DNA from 2 places in the Paenibacillus sp. GbtcB18 genome. Region 2 is predicted to be linked to the other one. Evidence: predicted binding sites of a transcription regulator. Region 2 holds the regulator's gene; the other holds the start of a gene.
The links. Region 2 encodes NrdR, which represses ribonucleotide reductase genes. Its sites were predicted from a motif close to AACACNATATATNGTGTT; they were not measured.

Region 1: a site for NrdR is predicted at 2,185-2,202, ahead of KVT34_RS23650 (anaerobic ribonucleoside triphosphate reductase). Genes of this name have one in related genera too.

Annotation. Positions count from the first base shown of each region.
Region 1 is NZ_JAGXJX010000009.1:143,325-147,535, reverse strand. Features, by position in the region: gene nrdG (anaerobic ribonucleoside-triphosphate reductase activating protein) at 1-188, opposite strand, end outside; gene KVT34_RS23650 (anaerobic ribonucleoside triphosphate reductase) at 185-2,164, opposite strand; gene KVT34_RS23645 (SLOG family protein) at 2,349-2,906, shown strand; gene desA (Delta(5) desaturase DesA) at 3,139-4,194, shown strand.
Region 2 is NZ_JAGXJX010000005.1:205,224-209,434, forward strand. Features, by position in the region: gene KVT34_RS16730 (MntP/YtaF family protein) at 1-582, shown strand, start outside; gene coaE (dephospho-CoA kinase) at 627-1,220, shown strand; gene KVT34_RS16740 (lytic transglycosylase domain-containing protein) at 1,220-1,798, shown strand; gene KVT34_RS16745 (alpha/beta-type small acid-soluble spore protein) at 1,869-2,099, opposite strand; gene nrdR (transcriptional regulator NrdR) at 2,211-2,693, shown strand; gene KVT34_RS16755 (YuzF family protein) at 2,884-3,501, shown strand; gene KVT34_RS16760 (FMN-dependent NADH-azoreductase) at 3,692-4,211, shown strand, end outside.

The sequences.
Region 1 (4,211 bases), on a different contig from region 2:
GGGTTGCTCTGAATTTCGGCGATAATCCGCTCTTCCCAGTCAGTTCCCATGGGCGTGCCGTAATCGAAATCCCACGTCCTCGGACTGAAGCATCCCCGGCAGTAATGCCGGCAACCGCTAATATAGAGCGCTGTCCGCAGCCCCTCGCCTTCGTCAATGGTCTCCGGTGCATAACCGCAAATATTCATGGACTGTGCTTCACCCGGTCTCTGACCTCGGCCTGCTTGGCCCCGTTAAAGCGAGTCTGGTAGTCTCCGGTCAGATAGCCGGTCACACGGCGCAGGCGGCGGATATGCACGTCCTTTTCATGACTGTCGCAACCGGGACAAACGGCGCCGATAATGCCTTCGTAACCGCAAGCACTGCAGCGGTCGATGGGGTGATTGATGCTGAAATAGCTGACCTGCCGGGAAAGTGCAAACTTAATGATTTTGACAAAGGCGGGCAGGTTATTGCGGGCATTCCCATTCAGTTCCACGTAGGTGATGGCTCCGGCGTTGCATAATTCGTGGAACGGGGCCTCCAGACTGATTTTTTCCGCCGATGTCACTGGATGATACACCGGAATATGAAACGAGTTCGTGTAATATTCACGGTCGGTGACACCGGGCAGGCAGCCGTAAGCTTCCCGGTCCCGCTTGGTGAACTTGCCGGACAATCCTTCGGCAGGAGTCGCGAATAGCGTAAGGTTGATGTTCAGCGCCTCGCTTTTGGCATCGCAGAAATGACGCAGATAGCGGATCAGCTCGATGGCTTTGGCGTACACCTGCGGGCTTTCACCGTGGTGGGAGTCGTACATCGCTTTCATGCATTCGGCCAGGCCGATGAACCCGATAGACAGACTGCCGTGTTTGAGCAGGTCGCCTACGGTATCGTCGGGATCAAGCTGTTCCCCGCCTTCCCAGACTCCTTCCCGCATCATGAAATCCGATGCTTTAGTTTTCTGGGCGGCTTGAATGCCGAAGCGGTGCAGCAATCCGTCAAGAGCAATCTCGAGATAACGAGTGAGTTTACGGTAAAAGCCCGCTTCATCCGCCTTACTGCGGCGGCCCGAAACGATGCCGTACTCGATGCCCGGCTTCACCAGATTCAGCGTATTGAAAGACAGATTGCCTTTGCCGGACAAACGGTTCCGGCCGAAGCGGTCGGCGACAACCCGGGTACGGCAGCCCATAGTGGCGAACTCCGTATCGGGATCGGCCGGGTAGTAATGTTCGAGGTTGAGCGGGGCATCGAGATTGGCGAAGTTCGGATACAGCCTTCGCGACGAGCATTCAGCCGCTTTCAGGAACAGGGAGTAATTCGGGTCTCCGGGTTCCAGATTTACGCCCTTCTTGCATTTGAAGATCTGAATAGGAAAAATCGGCGTCTCCCCGTGCCCGAGTCCTCTCATCGTAGCCGTTAAAATGGACTGAATGACCAACTGCCCTTCGGGGGAAGTACAGGTCCCGTAGTTGATGCTGGTAAACGGGATTTGCCCGCCCGCGCGGCTGGACATGGTGTTCAGGTTATGAATCAGACTCTCTGCGCCCTGCATCGTTTCCTCTTCGGTCTCTTCAAGCGCATAGCGGTAAGATTCGGGGCACAATACCCGCAAATCCGCCTGGCTCATCGAGATGCCCCGCTCGTCGTCTGCCGGTTCGTTCTCACCGAAATAACGCAGCGCCTTCCTGAAATGTTTGGCAAACGACTTGGCCACATAAGGAGCAAGATCATGGTCGAGCTTATTGGCGGAAACACCGCCGTACTGGGCGTTCTGCTGCGATTGAAAGATGATGGCGACAAGCGCCATAGCCGACGAGATGGAGTTTGGCGACCGCACGCTGCCGCTGCCCGTATCAAATCCTCGCCGAAGCAGTTTGGCGAACGGAATAAACATGCAATTGGTCGTCCCGAGTACGTATTGGTCCAGATCGTGCACATACAAATAATTGGCGTCTACAGCCTCTACCAGCACCGCAGGCATCGTAAAACGCCGGGCATACCATCTGGCATACTCGCTTCCGAACTTGCTCATTTTCCCCGAGAAACTCTCTCCGTTCAGATTGGCATTCTCGCGCAGAAGATCGGCATCGCTGCCCTCCATGATGGCGTCTCCCCATTGTTTTATTTCCTCCAGCACGGCATCGACGCTGCCCAGGCCCGTCCTGTCTAACAACGACATGTAGATGTCTCCCTTCCAAAAACACTATATATAGATGTTTTTAATTAATCTAGCACATGATCTAGTGTTTTGGTGTCGGTTTAATCACAGACAAGCAAGGCCCATCCTTCCGCAGGCGGAATCCCTTCTTTTCGTGTATATTGGAAGATGTACGTTATCACCCGCACCTAAGGAGTGTCCGCAGTTGAAAAATCTTCTCGTAACCGGCTACCGGGCGCATGAGCTGAACATTTTTAACGAAAAGCATGAAGGCATTGAATATATCAAAAAAGCGATCGCAGGCCGGCTTGTCCCGCTCATCGAAGACGGGCTGGAATGGGTGATCACGCCGGGACAATATGGGGTCGATCTGTGGGCATGCGAGGTCGTGATCGGACTCAAGAAGGAGTATCCTCAGCTGAAGCTTTCGATTCTGACCGCCTACGCCAACCCGGAAGAGAAATGGAAGGAAGACAAGCAGGAGTTTTACCGCGGCATCCTGAAGGACGTGGATTTCTACGGAGCCGTCAGCAAGCAGCCGTATGCCGGCGTGTGGCAGCTTCAGGCACGGGACGATCTTCTCCTGCGCAAAACGGACGGGCTTCTTCTTTTTTATGACGAAGAAGCGGGCGAGGGGAGTCCCCGTTTTATGAAGGAGCGGGCCCTCAAGAAGCAGAACGAAGACGGATACGCCGTCATGATCATCACGCCCGAAGAGGTTCAGGACATAGCGGACGAAGAGAACCGGGCGGATTTTTACTGACCGCATCCCGGCCGTCTCCTCCGAACCTTCGGGAATCCGTGTCTTTTCCCTTGAAAGAAGCCGTTTCGGTGCATTCTCGCTGTATTTTCCCCTCCGCCCTATATGACATTTATCATGTGCCCTCATGACGTTTATGACTACTGCTCGCAAGCGGTTATCCCTATAATGGGGGTAGAATAGCGCGCTGATGCCAGGTGAATGCCCCGCGTCAGAACGAGGAGGACACATAAGAATGTCTCAGACGAAAGTTATGAATTTGAAAAAAGATGTCGCCCCCTACGAAAAAACCGATACAAAATCCAGTATCCGGCAGATTTTCAACACGATTGTGCCTCTCCTCCTGCTGTGGTATGCGGCTTACGTAAGCCTTTCCGTCTCCTACTGGATCACGCTTCCTCTAACTTTAATCACAGCCGGGTTTGTCATCCGGACGTTCATCATATTTCACGACTGCTGTCATCAGTCTTTCTTTAAAAGCCGCCGGGCGAACGATATTCTCGGCACCATTACCGGCGTTCTGACGCTGTGTCCGTACGAGCAGTGGAAATACAGCCACTCCGTGCACCACGCCACCAGCAGCAATCTCGACAAGCGCGGCACCGGAGACATGTGGGTGCTGACCGTGGAAGAATACGCGGCGGCTCCCTGGTTCCGCAAAGCCGCTTACCGCATCTACCGCAATCCGCTGGTCATGTTCGGCCTCGGGCCGATTGCCGTCTTCCTGATACAGTACCGTTTCAACCGCAAGAAAGCGAAGCGCAAGGAACGCATCAACACGTATGTAACCAACATCTCCATCGTGCTGCTGTATGCGCTGATGTGCTGGCTGATCGGTTGGCAGGCATTCGTGCTCGTGCAGGCGCCGGTCTTCTTCGTCTCGGGACTGCTGGGCATCTGGCTCTTCTATGTGCAGCACCAGTTCGAAGATTCCTACTTCGAGAAGGAAGACGAGTGGAGCTACGTGAAAGCGGCCGTTGACGGCAGCTCTTACTACCAGCTTCCGAAAGTTTTGCAGTGGATCACAGGCAACATCGGCTACCATCACGTTCATCATCTGAGCCCGAGAGTGCCGAATTACCACCTGGAACAAGCGCACAACTCCACGCCTCCTCTGCAAAAAGCGACGACCATCACGCTCCGCACGAGCCTTCAGTCTCTCCGGTTCCGTCTGTGGGACGAAAAAGGCAAGACGTTCGTAAGCTTTAAAGATGTCAAACATGTGCTCCGTAAGACGGGAGCCGCAAGCGATGTCCTGAAAAATCCGAAGCCGGGTTTCCAGGGCGAATAACCCCAAACTTAACGGTT
Region 2 (4,211 bases):
CCGCACTATGCCGGGATGCTCGGTGCGGTCATTCTGATGGGCATCGGAATCTGGGCGCTGGTTCAGTTTCTGGCACAGAAGCAGGGCAATGACGGCGACGGTGATGAAAAGGAACGTACACAGGCGGAGAACGGAAAGGCTGCGGTAACGGCCGGAACGTCCCGTTTGGAAGCCGTATTCCAGTCTAATCCGGTTGCGGCCCGCCGCCCTGAAGCCAACGGGACAGAAACGGAGCGCGAGCCGCGGATGCTTTCGATCGAGATCAAGCGGCTCGGACTCGTAATTCAGATTCTGCGTACGCCTTCTGCGGCCGACGTGGACCGATCCGGCAACATTTCTTCTTCGGAAGCGACGCTGCTCGGAATCGCGCTGTCCCTTGACGCTTTCGGCGCGGGAATCGGTGCCGCTTTGATCGGGTATACCCCGCTGCTGACATCGGCGGTAATCGCGGTAACGAGCGGACTCTTTATTTACTTCGGCCTGAAAATCGGCTATCAGTATTCGGGGCTCGGCTGGATTCGTAAAGTTTCGGTGCTGCCGGGAATCGTCCTGATCCTGATGGGCATTTCCAAACTGTTTTAGCTGTTATACCTTAAAAAATGTGATTGACGTGGGAGTCGAGTGAAATGAATATAGGACTCACGGGAGGTATCGCCTGCGGCAAAAGCACGGTCTCGGCCATGCTTGTCCGCCGCGGTGCGATTCTTATAGACGCCGACCGGATCGCGCGCGAAGTGGTAGAGCCGGGGAGCCCCGTTCTGGCCCAGGTCGCCGCGCATTTCGGACAAGATATGCTGCTGCCGGATGGCTCGCTCCACCGTAAAAAACTGGGCGAGACGGTTTTCGGGAACGAAGAAGCGCGGAAAGCTCTCGAAGATCTTCTGCATCCGTCCATCCGTGCTCTCATGAAAGAAAGAATGGCCGCCGCGGAGCGTGAATTTCCGGACAAGCTTGTCGTGGTGGACGTGCCTTTGCTCTACGAATCGGGACTTCAAAGCATGTTTTCGTCCGTTATGGTCGTTTATGTGCCGAGAGATGTCCAGCTGAGGAGACTGATGGAGCGGGACGGACTGAACGCCGAACAGGCGGAATCCCGGCTTGCGGCCCAGTGGCCCATTGAACGTAAAAAAGAGCTTGCGGATAGCTGTATCGACAATTCGGGGACCCTGGAGCAGACGGAGCAGCTTGTCGAGCGGTTCTGGCTTCAAAGGGGGCTGTAATGAAGCTTCTGCGGAAAAAGCGGGTATTCGCCCTGCTGCTGCTCGGATTTGTTTTTCTTCTGTTCAGCAACGGTCTTTTTATCGGGCAGATGATCTATCCCATTCACTATCGTGAAGAAATCCGGCAGAATGCCGCACAGTACCAGGTCGATCCGTTTCTGATTGCGGCGATCATCAAAGTGGAGACGAATTTCAACCACGACCGGGAATCCAAAAAAGGAGCTGTCGGCATTATGCAGCTCATGCCCGATACGGCGGAATGGATTCGCGAAACGTCCAATACGAAATCGGCCGACTTCCGCGACCCGAAACATAATATCCAGCTTGGCTCCTGGTACCTGGCTTGGCTGAACAAGCAGTACAAAGGAAACTGGCTTTATTCTATAGCCGCGTATAACGCGGGTCAGGGAAACGTCAGCAAGTGGAAAAACAACGGCGTCTGGGACGGGACGGAAAAAACCATCAACAAGATCCCGTTCGGCGAAACCCGGCATTATGTACAGAGGGTGCTGTATTATCAGCAGAAATTCAAGAAGCTTTACGGCGAGGAATGGGATCAAAGCGCGGGAAGCAAATAAAGAAGCACCGAACCCGGCGGGTGTAGCCGCCGGATCCGATACTTCGTTGCTGCTTGGTTTCCGCTAGAAGTTAGCGGGATTGGCCTTGACCGGCCAGTTGTTGTTCGGCGATTTGCACCAGTCTGCGAGTAATGTGACCCCCGATAGCACCCGTGTCGCGAGTAGCCATGTTACCGTAGTAACCGTCTTGAGGAATCGCAATACCAAGCTCTTGGGCAACTTCATATTTCAGCTGATCCAAAGCTTGGTTAGCTTGTGGAACAACCAGTACGTTGCTGCTGCGAGATTGTCCTGCACCCATTTCTGTTCACCTCCTTGTCGATGGTAGAACTATTATGTGCGTTTTTGTAGGCTTGATAACAAGCAACATTTGGGAGTAAAAATAAAGAACGGACGAGAGGAGGAATCCCCGATGAAATGCCCGTTTTGCGAGCACAACGGCACGAAAGTACTGGACTCCCGCTCGGCTAACGACAACAAATCGATCCGCCGGCGCAGAGAATGCGAGAAGTGCCAGCGGCGGTTTACGACGTTCGAGATGGTGGAGGAAACGCCTCTTATCGTGATCAAGAAGGATGGCAGCCGCGAGGAATTTAACCGCGACAAAATTTTGCGCGGGTTAATCAGAGCCTGCGAGAAACGCCCGGTATCCGTGGACCGGCTGGAGCAAATCGTCTCCGAGGTCGAAATGCAGGTGCGTAATATGGCTCACGCGGAAGTGGACAGCATGAGAATCGGAGAACTCGTGATGGAGCAGCTTTACCCGGTCGACGAGGTGGCCTATATCCGCTTTGCGTCGGTGTACAGGCAGTTTAAAGATATCAACATGTTCCTGAAGGAACTGGAGCAAATTTTAGGCAAAACGAATTTGAGCGCATTGAAATCGGACGGTTAGAGGCCGGAACGAGCTTGCAAGGCTTTCTTCTTGAAAAGAGGAAAGTCTTTTTTGCCGTTTAGCCGGGGGGAATGGCCGGAACTACAGGCATCTCCCGCACAGCCGAAGATAACAGCGGGAAGGCAACAGGCATATCTCCGCATCCGCCGCCATATCTTTCAGGGTGGAACGGCTCAAAGGAGGCGACGATATGTCGATGACGCAAGGAAACGGGCAGGGAGTGCCGTGGGGATTCGGGAAACCCGAAGTTCCCGATTACACGAAAGTGACACAGGGGCAGGCGCAGCTGCCGGGGTATCCGCCCCAGCAGGGCTCTCCGTTCGGAGGCGGGGGCAATCTGCCACCGTTCACTCAAGGTCCGCCACCGGGAGGGATGACCGGCGCTTTTCCGCCGCAGGGAGCTTACCCGGAGAGCTTCGGCTCAGCCGACGGCTGGCCAGGACAGGCGGGATTTCCTCCGGGTTCTCAATCCGGAGGCGGAGGTTTCGCGCCTTTCCCGCAGGGAGACTTCGGATCGGTCGGCGGAGGGGCAGGGCAGGGGGGCTACGGCTACGGCTACGGCGCTCTTGAGGCGGGCGCCCTTTCTGGAGGCGCTCCGGTCGCGGTGCCGCAGCCTTTTTTCAGCATCGATCCCTATGTGTATCTGACGCTTAGAACGATTGTCGGCCGAGGTGTGGTGGTAGAGACGGTTCGCGGAAGCAACCGGGGTGTTCTGACAGATGTGAAACCGGATCATGTCGTGGTACAGGAGGACGGTAAGAAATTTTTTATCCGGACGGCCCAAATCATTTGGGTGATGCCGGAGTAGAACCTTATCGAAGGCTAAGAGCCGCCGGATTCCGGCGGTTTTTTTTGTACGCATTGGACTGCCTGGAATTAAATTTTATATAGCTGCTTTACAAAAGAAAGTGACTATGATAATATACTTACATAAAGTAAGTTATTGAATACAAGTTAGCCGATACAAATATTCGAAATCCGACTAGGAGGAAATCAAAATGAACAAATTATTATATATCACTGCAAATCCAAGAGAGGTGGACCGTTCTTTCGGTCTTCAGGTCGGGGAACATTTTCTGGAGGCGGTGTCGAAAGAAAATCCGGATCTTCAAGTGGAACGCGTAGATGTGTACGAAGAGCATATTCCCCTTATCGACGCCGATGTGCTGAACGGCTGGGATAAGCTGCGTGCCGGTGAAGCGCTCAATGAAACGGAAGCGGCTGCTATCAACCGGATGAATGAAGTGCTGGAGCAGTTTTTGTCGGCGGACGGCTACGTATTCGTCACTCCGATGTGGAACCTGAGCTACCCGCCGATGCTGAAAGCTTACATCGACAACATCGCGATTGCGGGAAAAACGTTCCGTTATACCGCCAACGGACCCGAAGGGCTCATGTCCGGTAAAAAAGTCGTTCACATCCAAGCGCGCGGAGGCATTTATTCCGAAGGACCGGCCGCGGACTTTGAATTTACCGACAAATATTTGCGCGGAATTATGGCATTCATCGGAATCACGG